DNA from 2 places in the Psychrobacter raelei genome. Region 1 is predicted to be linked to the other one. Evidence: riboswitches for the same ligand, from Rfam matches in the RefSeq annotation. Region 1 holds a riboswitch; the other holds the start of a gene.
The links. A riboswitch is a leader RNA that binds a small molecule or an ion and turns the genes downstream of it on or off. The one in region 1 is predicted to bind thiamine pyrophosphate.
Positions count from the first base shown of each region.

Region 2: linked by a shared signal. The riboswitch ahead of thiM (hydroxyethylthiazole kinase) and the one ahead of thiC (phosphomethylpyrimidine synthase ThiC) in region 1 are both predicted to bind thiamine pyrophosphate.

Region 1 covers NZ_CP093310.2:2,971,024-2,978,718, reverse strand. Annotated here, with positions in the region: gene MN210_RS12480 (autotransporter domain-containing protein) at 1-293, opposite strand, end outside; gene thiC (phosphomethylpyrimidine synthase ThiC) at 445-2,445, opposite strand; TPP riboswitch at 2,734-2,872, opposite strand; gene MN210_RS12470 (septal ring lytic transglycosylase RlpA family protein) at 2,965-3,327, opposite strand; gene pstS (phosphate ABC transporter substrate-binding protein PstS) at 3,818-4,984, shown strand; gene pstC (phosphate ABC transporter permease subunit PstC) at 5,093-6,043, shown strand; gene pstA (phosphate ABC transporter permease PstA) at 6,191-7,090, shown strand; gene pstB (phosphate ABC transporter ATP-binding protein PstB) at 7,177-7,695, shown strand, end outside.
Region 2 covers NZ_CP093310.2:1,075,644-1,083,338, forward strand. Annotated here, with positions in the region: gene thiD (bifunctional hydroxymethylpyrimidine kinase/phosphomethylpyrimidine kinase) at 1-624, opposite strand, end outside; gene thiE (thiamine phosphate synthase) at 673-1,314, opposite strand; gene thiM (hydroxyethylthiazole kinase) at 1,307-2,107, opposite strand; TPP riboswitch at 2,209-2,297, opposite strand; gene MN210_RS04690 (septal ring lytic transglycosylase RlpA family protein) at 2,574-3,170, opposite strand; gene greA (transcription elongation factor GreA) at 3,523-3,999, opposite strand; gene carB (carbamoyl-phosphate synthase large subunit) at 4,577-7,695, opposite strand, start outside.

The DNA of each region.
Region 1 (7,695 bases):
TGACTATTATTATCAATAATCAGATCATTTAACAATCCTAAGCTCTCACCGTCACCTAGCTTAATAACCTCGCCTTGATTGATCACTAAATCGTCAGGTGTTGTGGCTGCAACTGCCATAGTTGAAGCAAAAATACTGAGCATAGCAATAGATAGAGTTGTTAAGTGTAAATGAGGCTTCTTAGTAGAAGTCGCTGACTTGCCTGAAGACTTGCCACGAGATTTGGCAATCTCTGAAACACATTGATAAACGCCTAAGGCGCGATTGAAAACAACTCGGTATACATGGTTCATGAAGGAGTACCTAAGGGAAGATATAGTTAAAAAATATGGGGCAGCAATTCGTAAATACAAATTGCTGCCATTTGATAATAATACCTTATCAGTTAAAAATCAATACAAATAATATGGTTTTTTAACTTAATATTTTATTAACCGTAACTTTCTAAACCTCTTTATACAACTGGCGTCCCTCGCTGTTATATTTTTCACTCATCTGCTCCATGCCCTTTTGTACCTCTTCAAAACTGGCTTCACCGACTTGACCAACAAGCTCAGTGTCTACTTCTTTGATAAGATGTACCTCATCAGATAATTCGCCACTACTTGGGGTGACCTCAACACCGGTAGGCAAGCCTGCGGCATACTCACGCACATTTTGGGTGATTTTCATTGAGCAAAACTTTGGACCACACATAGAGCAGAAGTGGGCCGATTTGTGTGCATCTTTAGGCAGCGTTTCATCATGATATTCACGAGCTGTGTCTGGGTCTAACGCTAGGTTAAACTGATCATCCCAGCGGAACTCAAAGCGCGCTTTCGATAACGCATTATCACGTGCCTGAGCGCCAGGGTGGCCTTTGGCTAGGTCAGCGGCGTGAGCGGCGATTTTGTAAGTGATGATGCCATCTTTCACGTCTTTTTTATTAGGCAGACCTAAATGCTCTTTTGGGGTCACATAACACAGCATTGCCGTGCCAAACCAGCCAATCATAGCGGCGCCAATAGCACTGGTAATGTGATCATAGCCTGGCGCGATGTCTGTGGTTAATGGACCAAGGGTATAAAAAGGTGCCTCAGAACACATCTCAAGCTGCAAATCCATGTTCTCTTTAATGCGGTTCATCGCCACGTGACCTGGGCCTTCAATCATCACCTGTACGTCATGCTTCCAAGCCACTTGAGTCAGCTCGCCTAAGGTTTTCAGCTCACCAAACTGAGCCTCATCATTGGCGTCTTGCAAACAGCCCGGACGCAGACCATCACCTAAGCTAAAGGCCACGTCATACTGCTTCATGATTTCGCAGATGTCTTCAAAATGGGTGTATAAGAAGCTTTCTTTGTGATGCGCTAAGCACCACTGTGCCATGATAGAGCCACCACGAGAGACGATACCTGTAAGACGTTTTGCGGTTAAAGGCACATAGCGCAGTAGCACGCCGGCATGAATGGTGAAGTAGTCCACACCTTGTTCAGCTTGCTCAATTAACGTATCGCGGAAAATCTCCCACGTTAAGTCTTCAGCGACGCCGTCAACTTTCTCTAACGCTTGATAAATAGGGACAGTGCCAATGGGTACAGGCGAGTTGCGGATAATCCATTCACGAGTTTCATGAATATTCTTACCGGTCGATAAATCCATGATGGTGTCGGCACCCCAGCGGGTAGCCCAGGTCATCTTGGATACTTCCTCATCAATGCTTGAGCCCAGCGCTGAGTTACCGATATTGGCATTAATCTTTACCAGAAAGTTGCGCCCGATAATCATCGGCTCAGACTCTGGGTGATTGATGTTATTTGGAATAATGGCTCGGCCAGCGGCTACCTCATCACGTACGAATTCAGGGGTGATGATTTTTGGGGTGTTGGCACCGAAGCTTTCGCCAGCATGTTGACGCATATCGGTCAGTTCATGCTGCTTTTGAGTTTCACGAATGGCGATGTATTCCATCTCAGGGGTAATAATACCTTGGCGGGCATAATGCATTTGAGTGACATTTTTGCCAGCTTTGGCACGGCGAGGTTTATCAATATGAGCAAAACGGATGTTGGCGGTTTTGATATCACGCGCACGCTCTTGACCATAGTTGCTTGATAAGCCGTCTAAAACTTCGGTATCGCCGCGCTCTTCAATCCATTTTTCACGTAGCTTTGGCAGACCTTTGGTGAGGTCAATATCGACACTCGGGTCAGTATAGACGCCTGAAGTGTCATAGACATAAAAAGGTGGGTTCTTCTCCCCATTTTCAAGACCAAAGCCGCCAGTAGGGGTATCGGTTAGGGTGATTTCACGCATCGGTACTTGGATGTCAGGGCGTGAGCCTTCGATATATACTTTACGTGAGGCAGGTAGGCTGCGGGTTAAATCGCGGGCCTCTTCGTCAAAGCGCTCATCCTCTACATTACGGTGCGCTGGCGTCTTAATGGTGTGTTGTTCATTACTCATAGAAATGTCCTTATTTTTTGTTAATGGCAAGGTGCCATAGAGGCTTTTAGGGTAAAAGGCTAAAAACCGGTAGTAAAAATAAAGACTCAGTGAGTGCAGATTCTGTCGCTTAACAAAGCGAATCCCTCTTTTTTAACACAAACACATTGACTCATAACGCTTACAGTAACCTGAGATAAGATACATCCAAACTGATTTATCTTAAGCGCATAGCACGCATTAATTCACAACCCTCGAGGGCTGTCATAGTAATAAGCGTTGTGTTTTTTGTGATAAAAATAAGGTATAGGGGAGTTGCAATGACTTTCCTACGGCGGTATTAACCGCATCAGGTTCAACGGGTGATGTCTCAGCAAACGCGTGGTTGTCTATAATCGCATTTCAGCGGCTATCAGATAACGCAAGGTCTGCACCCCGAGTCTTAATGGTTTTATTAAGGGCTATCTTACCAAACTTTTAGAGCAATAACAGTCCTCAATATTATTTTAATTTTTTCTAGGGCGCTGCGGTTTTACAAAGTTATTGTTTGCGGTATTTGCCATCACCCTTGCTTAATACTTCAACGGTCACTTTACAAAGATTGCAATTTAGCGATTGGTTGGCCTTCTTAGACAAATCGATAATACGGCCGGGCGCAAAAGGACCACGGTCAGTTATTTTTACCACCACCGATTTGTTATTTTTAAGGTTAGTAACTTTTACTTTTGAACCAAAAGGCAATGATTTGTGGGCGGCTGTCATGGCGTACATATTATAAATAGCACCGGAAGCGGTTCTTTTTCCATGAAACCCGGGACCATACCAAGAGGCAAGGCCAGCATTGGCAGGCGCACTCAGTAATAAGGTTAATAGAAGGATAACTGGCATAAAAAGCTTTTTCATAAATTGGACCTGTAATGGAATAAATGGTTGGCACCTGTGATGGCAATAAAATCTTGGCGTTACTGTGAAAAGCAGTGAACCGCGATCAAAATCTAATTGTCTGCACCAAAACATCGAGGGCTAATTCTACAGGTCATTAGTTTAGCGATACTTTCTAATGGTTAAAGATAATGTAATGAATCCTTAACCGAGTAGCGTCTTATGCTATGCCAGTAAGGTCCAAACACCGTTATAGCCAAATGTTCAGCGCAGTACAGTCGCGTAACATTACTCACCCGACTTTTTTTGAAATTACCTATTTCTTACAAAAGATATTCATTTCATCAAACTGTCATATTTAGACGTCAAAATGTGTTCAATCCAATACAAGACCGACAAAAGCGTCGTCAATTACAGTGATTTATATCAAGCCGCTTTGCTTTATCCGTTATTAAGTCTCTGTATTTCTTATATTTTATATAAAAACATTTTTTACTCTTTAGGAGAGACCATGCGTTATTCACTATTAGCTGTCACTGTTGCCAGCATGTTGGCCCTAACTGCTTGTGATAAGAAAGAAGCGGCAACAGCTGACAATACGACAGCGGCTAGCTCGGCAGCAGCCAGCACAGCAAATACTTCAGAATCAACGTCTGCTGCAGCGGGTGAGTTCAAGTCAGCTGAAGGCATTGAGATGAATATTACCGGTGCAGGTGCTTCTTTCCCGCAGCCTATCTACATCAAATGGTCAGCGGACTACAACAAAGAAACCAAAGGTCAGGTGAATTATCAGTCTATCGGTTCATCAGGCGGTATTAAGCAAATCGTCTCAAACACAGTAGACTTCGGTGCCTCTGATGCTCCAATGACGCCTGAAGAGCTAGAAAAAGAGGGCTTAATCCAATTCCCAACCGTTATTGGTGGTGTGGTTCCTGTTATCAACGTTGAAGGTATCAAGCCTGGCGAACTAAAGCTAGATGGCGAAACGTTAGCCAATATCTACTTGGGTAAAATCAGCAAGTGGAATGATCCTGCAATCGCTGCCTTAAACCCAGAGTTGACCCTGCCTGACACCGCGATTACTACAGTGTTTCGCTCAGACGGTTCAGGGACTACTTTTAACTTTACAGACTATCTGGCCAAAGTATCACCTGAATGGAAAGACAGCATCGGTGTTGATAAGACCGTGCAGTGGCCAACGTCAGCGACAGGTGTGGGCGGCAAGGGTAATGAGGGCGTGGCCAGCAATGTCAGTCGTATGGCAAACTCAATTGGTTATGTTGAATATGCTTACGCTAAGCAAAACAACATGTCTTATGCTGCCATGAAAAATGCAGCCGGCAATATCGTACAGCCCTCTGCTGAAACTTTCGCCGCTGCCGGTGATATTGATTGGTCAAAACAAGACGGTTTTTACAAGGTTATTACCAACTCAGATACCGATCAAGCGTGGCCTATCGCTGCTGCTACTTTTATCTTAGTGCACAAAAACCCAAAAAACCCACAAAAAGTGGCCGGCGTGCTTAACTTCTTTGACTGGGCATATACCCGCGGTGATGAAGATGCTATGAGCTTAGACTTTGTACCCTTCTCAGATAAAGCTGTGGCTTTATTCAAAGCTAAGTGGAATGAAGTTGTGGATAAAGATGGCAAGCCAGTTTATACCCCAGCGCAGTAAGCAATATTCGTATTAACATTTAGGTACCTAAATACCCAGTTATTTAGGTACGCAAGCAGTAGCAGCTAGATTAGGTGTTATTTAGGTATTCAATAAAACGAGGCTGTCATGGCAGATCTACACTCCCAGTTAGCAAAACAAAAGCGTTATGATTTTTTATTCGTTAATGCGACCAAAGCATTTGCGATACTGGTGTTATTGTCATTAGGCGGTATCTTACTGTCATTAATTATAGGAGCTTGGCCAAGTATCCAAGAGTTTGGCCTGGGCTTTTATACCAGTAATGACTGGAATACGGTAGAGGATAAATACGGCGCATTAGCGCCCATCTATGGCACTTTGGTCACTTCAGTTATTGCCATTTTAATCGCTGTGCCAGTCAGCTTCGGTATTGCAATCTTCTTAACTGAGCTGTGCCCTGCATTTCTAAAGCGTCCTTTGGGCATCGCTATTGAGTTGCTGGCGGGTATTCCCTCTATTATTTATGGTATGTGGGGGCTGTTTGTATTCGTACCATTTTTTAGCACTTATATTCAGCCGTGGTTTATTGAGCATGTCTCTTCACTGCCAGTGGTGGGTCAGCTTTTCGCTGGTGCCCCAATTGGTTTGGGTATGTTTACCGCCTCTTTAGTGTTGGCCATTATGATCATTCCTTTCATTGCAGCCACCATGCGTGATGTGTTCTCCGTCGTACCTGACTTATTAAAAGAGTCAGCTTATGGCATGGGTGCGACCACTTGGGAGGTGATGTTCAAAATTATCTTGCCCTACACCAAAGCGGGTGTAGTCGGTGGGGTGATTTTGGGTCTGGGCCGCGCTTTGGGAGAGACAATGGCGGTGACCTTCTTAATCGGTAATGCTTATAACATTAGCCCAAGCCTGTTTACTTCAGGGGTAACCATCACTTCAGCTTTGGCCAACGAATTTGCGGAGGCGGGCAGTGAATTACACTTAGCTTCGTTGCTACATTTGGGTCTAATCTTGTTTGTTATTACCTTTGTTGTACTGTCTATCTCAAAGCTTATGCTGATGCGTATCGACAAAAAAGCAGGCAATTAGTCACTCTAGTCACCGACCAAGTCTTCACTGTTTATCAGTATTTACCAACGTTTACCAACGATTTTTTATTTCAACGAATTAAATGACCGAATATAAGTTTGTCAAAGCCGCGGTTGTGGTTTTTGATAAATACGGAGAAAAAAGCCAATGCGTTCTGCTAATGCCACTACTGCCATTTCAACCTCAAGTTTTGAGAGCCGTTATAACAAAGGTCTTTATAGTAAGCGCCGCTTTATTAATAAGCTTGGCTTGGGCTTTGCAATCTCTGCTATGGCATTTGGCTTGTTTTGGTTGGCTTGGATTTTAGTTACCTTGTTTGTTGAAGGCTCTCAAGCGGTTTTAGACATGCCGATCTTTTTGGCAGACACGCCGCCGCCACAGACTGAGGGTGGGCTACGTAACGCCATTGTTGGCTCTATCATGTTGGCTTTCTCAGGCTTATTTATTGGAGCGCCTATCGGTATGATGGCCGGCATTTATCTGGCGGAATTCTCACAAGGCAGCTGGCTTGGCAAAGTAACCCGTTTTTTAAATGATATTTTATTATCGGCACCTTCAATTGTTATCGGTCTATTTATCTACGCGCTGATGGTAAAAGGTCAGCACTTCTCAGGTTGGGCTGGTGCATTGGCTTTGGCACTGATTGTGATTCCAGTTGTGGTACGTACCACAGAAAACATGCTTAACCTCGTACCCAACACTTTACGCGAAGCTGCTTATGCCTTAGGTACCCCTAAATGGAAGCTGGTTACCACAGTGACGGTTAAAGCGGCTCGAGTGGGCTTGACGACCGGTGTGTTATTAGCCTTTGCACGTATTACTGGTGAGACAGCGCCTTTACTATTTACCGCCTTTAACAACCCGTTCTTTAGTACCGATATGAATCAGGCGATGGCCAATTTGCCCAATACCATCTATCAGTTTACCTCAAGCCCTTATGATAACTGGCACACACTAGCTTGGGCGGCGGCACTACTTATTACCATGACGGTACTGACACTAAATATCTTGGCCCGTTTAATCAGTGGCAAAGAGCAAAGCCGCTAAGCCCAAACTGAATTTAGCAACACATGACGCACAAGCACTAAGTCAACCAATGACAGCACATACTGCACGCAAGATGGGACACAATTATGAGTGATACATTAAAGAGAAAACCTGTGAATAAAACCACCAGCACGCAAGCGACAAGCTTACTGGGCCAGCCGATGACTACCGGTGCCCAAATTGCTCAGCCGGATACCACAAGCTTTAACCAGCAAACGCTAGCGGATATACCAGACAACATGCCAGCCGCTAAAATGCAGGTGCGTGATTTGAGCTTTTATTATGGCGATTTTAAAGCCCTAAAAAACATCAATATCGATATTCCAGAGAAAAAAGTCACCGCTTTCATTGGTCCTTCAGGCTGCGGAAAATCTACTTTGCTGCGTACTTTTAACCGCATGTATGATCTGTATCCTGGTATGCGTGCTGAAGGTTTGATTAATCTTGATGGCAAAAACATTTTAGATAAATCAGTGGATGTGAACTTACTGCGTGCCCGTGTTGGTATGGTATTCCAAAAACCCACCCCCTTTCCGATGTCTATTTATGACAATGTGGCGTTTGGTGTGCGCTTGTACGAAAAGCTTAGCAAATCAGAGCTTGAT
Region 2 (7,695 bases), 1.2 Mb from region 1:
GCCAGTGCCGTGGCTGTTTTTAGTAGCGATACGCGCCGCCTCCAGCCACTGACTTTGACCCTCTACCCATAACAGATCTGGAGAGTCTGGCTGATTAAGCAGGTGACCGCCTTTTAAAAAGGTGGCGACCCCTAAACGCTCTGCCTGCTCGAGCATCTGTTCTCGGGTGGTGGCCTCAGCTTCACCCAGTAAATCAGCGGCTTCTGGCAGGTTGGGGGTAATCAGCCCCACTTGGGGCAATAATAGCTCACGCAAGGCCGCCACCGCATCACTGTCCAGCAATCTATCGCCGCTTTTAGCAACCATGACCGGGTCTAGCACTACCTTGGTGGGTTGGTAAGTCTGAAGCGCTTCTGCCACACAGCGGATGACCTCAGCGGTACCTAACATTCCAATTTTTACCGCATCGACCTGTACATCGCTAAATACAGAATCTAATTGAGCACGAATTAAGTCAGTTGGCATCATCTGAATTTGCTGCACACCTTGGGTGTTTTGTGCCACCACGGCGGTGATGACACTCATCGCATAGCTACCATTGGCGCTAATGGCCTTAATGTCGGCTTGAATACCGGCGCCGCCTGTACAGTCTGTACCAGCAATAGTTAATACATTTTTAATCACCGCTACGCTCCTTAAAAATTAGGATGGTTATTGATAGCCTATCTTATGTTATCGCTGTGCTATCAGCAGCTCAGCTGCTTGCTTTGGATCATCGGCTGCACAAATCGCAGAGACTACAGCGATCCCATGACAGCCTGTTTGGTACACTTGTCTGGCATTAGCATGGTTAATGCCGCCAATGGCCACTGTGGGCAATACGCTGGCCTTGGATAAAGTGCTCAATCCCTCTAAGCCTATAGGCTCGGCATGATCTTGTTTGGTAGCGGTAGCGAATACAGGGCCTAGTCCGACATAATCGAGCAGATCAAGGTGATGGTGGTGCGTCTGCTGTAACTGCGCTAAAGTATTAATAGACAGCCCCAGCCAAGCATCATGGCCTAAAATATTTCGGGCCTGTTCAACACTCAAGTCACCTTGACCGATATGAGCACCATCGAGTTTGGCTTTATGTGCAATCTGCACTTTGTCATTGATAACCAAAGGAACACGACCAGCAATGGCCTCTTTAAGCTCACAGGCTGTGGTATACAAGGCCTCATCGCTGGCGTGTTTGTCACGCAACTGCACTAGGGTCACGCCGCCATCGATGGCAGCAAGCACCGTCTCAATCAGTCCCTTATCAGCGCATAGAGCGCTATCGGTGACCAAATATAGCGATAAGGCATCGGCAGATTTATTATGTTTATTCATAAAGCGTTACTCGTGCTTGTTGAGAGACATCGGTTGCCTGTAGGGCATACAAACTATCGAGGAAGTGGATATAAAAGCTGCCAGGCCCTTGAGCAATCTGCATGGCGTGCTCAGCGGCCTGTCCGTAATAACATAAGGCGGTGACAGCCGCTTGTGCCATAGCCTTCTTATTGGCGCCTACAAAGCCGGCTATGAGCGCCGTTAAGGCACAGCCAATTGCGGTGACTTGAGTCATCATAGGATGGCCATGATTAATAGCCCAGCGGTTCATGCCATCGGTCACCCAGTCAATCTCTCCGGTAACCACCACTACCTTGGCATATTGGGTCAAGGCTTCAGCTGCTGCATGGGCTGCCGCCACGCTATCGCCGCTATCGGTGCCCCTGCTTTGACTACTCATACCCGCCAGAGCCAATATTTCTGAAGCATTGCCGCGAATGACATCAGGCTGTAGTGACAGTAGCTGCCGGCAAGCTTGTTGCCGAAATGCAGTGGCACCCACAGCGACTGGGTCTAGCACCCAAGGAATGCCTTTGCTGTGTGCCATCTCGGCCGTGGCCAGCATGCTGTTTAGACGAGTTTGGGTCAGCGTACCGATGTTAATGGCTAGGGCATCAGATAAGCACACAAAGTCAGGGGCTTCTTGAATGTCATGTACCATAGCAGGCGAGGCGCGACAGGCCAAAAGCACATTGGCAACCGTATTATGGGCAACATCATTGGTGAGGTTATGGACCAAAGCAGATTGGTCTTTAAAGGCGTGAAAACAAGACTCGATGAATGGTAACTGCATCTTCCCTCCGAATAGGATAAGAGGGCGTTTAGAAACACACAGCATGACGGCACGCTTATGATAAAGGTGGCAAGTTAACAATCAACCCTTACCCGAAGATGCCGTTATCGCTATACACTCCCTACGCCAGTATAATCTGGATCAGGTTCAAAGGGTACATCTCAGCCCAAGGGCGCCCCTGTGATAACTTAAAAACAAATAAAACAGCTGCTTATCATAGCTAAGATGGCTTTTTTTCACAAGGGTTTGAGCGGCCTATCTTGCTCAGCTTTTTTAAACTTAGAGCTTTGAAGTTGCCGACTCAAAAATTGGGCATAAAAAAAAGACCTGCCGTTTACGGTGCAGATCTTCTTTTGATCCTGGTTTTAGCCCACCAGGCCGCTTATCGACAAGCGTAAATTTATCACCCTGACTTGATTTAGCAACTGTACTTTTAAAAACCAGCAGCTTACTAAGATTAGCAGGATTAAGGTGAACCCACTCTTTCAATGGTCACATTGGCAATACCACGGCTTACCAAACCGATCTGCTTAGCAGCAGCATAAGATAAATCCAACACACGGTTACCATGGTAAGGACCACGGTCATTCACTTTGACTACCACGCTCTTACCGTTACCTTTGTTGGTGACACGTAAGTAAGTATTAAAAGGCAAAGAGGGGTGTGCTGCGGTTAATGAGTTCATATCAAAGCGCTCACCACTGGCAGTCTTTCTGCCATGGAACTTGCCACCGTACCAAGAGGCACGACCACTTTGTTTGAATTTGTTAACAGCATTTGAGGCTACTAACGTTAAATGAGATAACACATCATCGTTATCTTGGCTAACTTTACTACCTTTGGCATCCATCAATGAGCTGCTGGCAGCTAAAGAGGAGGGCTCAAAGGAGGTTTGTAATAAAGAGGTGGGTTGGCTTTTTTTGCGTGCTAACTCGTTGAGTACACTGTCGATATCGCTTGGGCTTTTAACGCTGATAGTTTGCTTAGAATCCGTAGCGTGAGCCAGATTAGTGGCTCCTACCATGCATGCTAGCGCACATAGAGCTGATGTGAATTTCTTCATAATTGCCTCGTAAGCATTTATCTTAAGTAATGGAAACTCAAAAGATTATGCATTTACTATAAAAATACTACTTAATTAAATAGCTTAAATAAAAATGGGTTAAATAAAAAATACTTACCTAAATTGTTAACATTGGCTATAAAACCATAGGAGGTAAAGATACACACGAAGTGTCACATTTAGATTTGCCAATGTTATATTTTTGTAACTTAACATTAAGCAAAGGGGATTTGCAAGTGACGCTAGAGTTCAACTTTATAGATAATAGACCATTTTTTGATCTATGAATAGTAAAAATATTGAACTCTAGCTAAATAAAGGACGCAATAAATTAAAATTTATTGGTTAAGCTTTACTGATAAATAACTTCGATAATTTCAAATTCTACCAGGCCGCTTGGGGTCTCAATACGTGCCTCATCACCCTCTGATTTACCGATTAAACCTCGAGCAATAGGGGAGTTGACGGAGATTTTGTTGTTCTTAAAGTCTGCCTCATCATCGCCCACAATCTGATAGCGCTTTTGCTCTTCAGTGTCTAGGTTTTCGATAACCACAGTCACACCAAATACGACGCGGCCCTCACGTGGTAAGGTAGCCGGATCAATAACTTGAGCGCCAGAGAGTTTGGCTTCAATGTCACGAATACGGGCTTCACAAAAACCTTGTTGCTCACGGGCGGCGTGGTATTCTGCATTTTCTTTTAAGTCGCCATGTTCGCGCGCTTCAGCAATCGCAGCCGTGATGCGCGGACGATCTACGCTTTTGAGTTGCTTAAGCTCGGCTTCTAACGCAGCATGTCCTTGCGGAGTCATTGGGTAACGTTGCATATCATCTTCCTCATATACATATATGGATGAATAAATTAATAAACAAAAAACACCCCAGCACTCATCACTAAGAGGGTGCTGTTGGTGTCAGGCTTAGGTTAAGTTGTGTGTCGACATTCTATTTTCAGCGCTGAGCTAAAAAAAGACGACTTATAACAAAAATTGCTAACCGAAGCTGTCGATTAGCAATTAAAAAAAACATAAGGTGGTACGTTATCAAGCCAGTATATTAATGTTGAACAAAAAGCGACTGCTTAATAACAAGCCTAGAGTTATTAGCCTAAACTTTTTAGGGCAATAAGTCCACTTTTATATCAGGGTTTTCACATCAATAACGGTATCATATAAATGATAAGAGGTCTTATTATAAAAGCTCATCTTGGTTTGTATCGCTAAATTTTGTTACCGGCGACTGCCATGAGCTGTGACAATTTAGAGCCATCACAACACACAACAGCCACCCGCGAAACTGACGTTTTAGCTTTCAGTTTATAGTAGTCAAGCAGCTCACTTAATAGCTGCTTGCAACCCGTTGGCTTTATAAGTCTACTTTTGGCAGCTTTAATCAGACCAGTGACTAAAGTGCGGCTTCGTGTAACGCTTGTAATTTATAGACATCAAAAGGCAAGTCGATGGCATAAGACTTACATACCGCATCGGCTGCGCCTAAAGTGGTGACATAGAACACCTTGCTTTGAAGGGCATTGCGGCGAATTGAGAACGAGTCCTCTTGCGCTTGCTTACCTTCGGTTGTATTGATAATAAGGTCGATTTCACCATTTTTCAAGGCATCAACGACATGAGGACGACCTTCGGTCACTTTATTAATGCGTTTGCACTCGATGCCTTGCTCGGTGAGATACTGCTCAGTACCTGCGGTGGCCACCAATTTAAAGCCAAAATCAATGAGCTGTTTGGCGATAGGTGCAATGTTAGGCTTGTCGCTATCACGCACTGAGATGAATACCGTCTTGGTCTCGCCCTGTTTTGGTAGGCCTGGTAGACGCTCATTAGAGCCGATAATGCCTTTATAGAAAGCTTCACCGAAGGTTTTGCCAACGCCCATCACTTCACCGGTTGACTTCATTTCAGGGCTTAAGATAGGGTCCACACCTGGGAATTTAGCGAATGGGAAGACCGACTCTTTCACTGCAAAGAAAGTGGGCTTAATTTCTTGGGTGAATTTTTGATCCTGTAGGGAGGTACCAGCCATACAGCGAGCCGCTACTTGAGCCAGTGACTTGCCAATGCATTTAGAAACAAAAGGCACGGTACGCGCAGCACGAGGGTTCACCTCTAAGATGTAAACGGTGCCATCTTTTACCGCAAACTGTACGTTCATTAAGCCTACCACGCCAAGCTCTTTGGCCATGGCCACGGTTTGAGCGCGCATCTCATCACAAATCTCATCAGATAGGGAATAAGGCGGTAATGAGCAGGCTGAGTCGCCTGAGTGAACACCCGCTTGTTCGATGTGCTGCATGATCCCGCCGATAACCACTTCATTGCCGTCACTAACACAGTCTACGTCCACCTCAATGGCGTCATCTAAGAAGCGATCTAACAGTACTGGTGCTTCATTAGAAGCTTGTACCGCAGTGCGCAAATAGTGCTTAAGCTCTTCTTCGTTGTAGACAATTTCCATGGCACGGCCGCCGAGCACATAAGATGGGCGAACGACTAATGGATAGCCGACGCTGCTGGCCTTCATTAAGCCATCTTCCATGCTGGTGGCTAGGGCGTTTGGTGGCTGAATCAGATTTAGCTGCTGAATCATGTGCTGGAAGCGCTCACGGTCTTCTGCGCGGTCAATGGCATCAGGGGAGGTACCAATGATGTTAACGCCAGCAGCTTCTAATGCGCGCGCTAATTTAAGTGGTGTTTGTCCACCGAATTGCACGATAACCCCTTCAGGTTTTTCGATACGGACGATTTCTAGCACATCCTCTAGGGTGATTGACTCAAAGTACAAGCGGTCTGAGGTGTCATAGTCGGTTGAGACCGTTTCTGGGTTACAGTTCACCATGATGGTCTCATAGCCGTCTTCACGCATGGCAAGGGCTGCGTGCACACAGCAGTAATCAAACTCAATACCTTGACCAATACGGTTTGGGCCACCGCCAATAACCATGATTTTTTTGTTATCGGTTGGGTTCGCCTCGCACTCTTCATCATAGGTTGAGTACATATAAGCGGTAGAGGTGGCAAATTCAGCGGCACAAGTATCCACACGCTTATAAACCGGATAGACCTGTAAGTCCCAGCGCTTTTTGCGCAGCTGCTTTTGAGATACGCCAAGCAGTTTGGCCAAGCGCAAATCAGATAGGCCTTTGCGCTTAAACTTGCGCAGATTTGCGGCATTAAGACCACCGAAGCCTAGCAGCTTAACCTGCTCTTCGGTTTTTACAATGTCTTCAATTTGCACCAAGAACCAAGGGTCGATATTGGTCAGTTTAAATACTTCATCAACACTCATACCTAAGCGGAAGGCATCTGCGATATAGAAGATACGCTCAGGAGTAGGGACGGTTAAGCGGTTTTTAATCTCAGCCTTTACTTTGTCCTCGCTGATTTTGCCGGCTTTTAGAGCGGCAAAGTCGATTTGCTCATCAAAACCATCAGCACCCGTCTCAAGGCCACGCAGCGCTTTGTGCATCGACTCTTGGAAGTTACGGCCGATAGCCATGACTTCACCCACAGACTTCATCTGGGTTGATAAGATGTTTTCTGCTTGTGGGAATTTTTCAAAGTTAAAGCGTGGAATCTTGGTGACAACATAGTCAATAGATGGCTCAAAGCTGGCTGGTGTTTTACCGCCAGTGATGTCGTTTTGCAGCTCATCAAGTGTATAACCCACGGCCAATTTGGCAGCGATTTTAGCAATTGGGAAGCCGGTTGCTTTTGAGGCCAGAGCCGATGAGCGAGATACACGAGGGTTCATCTCAATCACCACCATACGGCCGGTTTTTGGGTTCACCCCAAACTGAACGTTAGAGCCACCGGTTTCCACACCAATCTCACGCAGTACGGCCAGTGACGCGTTACGCATGATTTGGTATTCTTTGTCGGTAAGTGTCTGAGCAGGGGCAACGGTGATTGAGTCGCCGGTGTGCACGCCCATTGGGTCGACGTTCTCAATGGCACAGATAATGATACAGTTATCATTTTTGTCGCGTACCACTTCCATCTCATATTCTTTCCAGCCGATTAATGATTCATCGATTAACAGCTGATGGGTGGGCGATAGGTCAAAGCCACGCTCACAAATCTCGATAAATTCATCACGGTTATAAGCGATACCGCCACCTGAGCCGCCCATGGTAAAGGAGGGACGGATGATACATGGGAAGCCAAGTTTGGCTTGGATTTCAAAGGCCTCTTCCATGCTCTCAGCAGTTTCGGCGCGTGGACATTCAAGGCCAATACGCTTCATGGCTTGGTCAAACAGTTCGCGGTCTTCGGCCATCTCGATGGCATCTTTGGTTGCCCCGATGAGCTCAACGTCGTATTTTTCTAAGACGCCGTTTCTATCCAAGTCTAATGCACAGTTAAGTGCCGTCTGACCACCCATGGTCGGCAAGATAGCGTCTGGGCGCTCTTTGTCAATAATTTGCTCAACCGTTTGCCAAGTAATTGGCTCGATATAGGTGGCATCAGCCATCACAGGGTCAGTCATGATGGTGGCGGGGTTTGAGT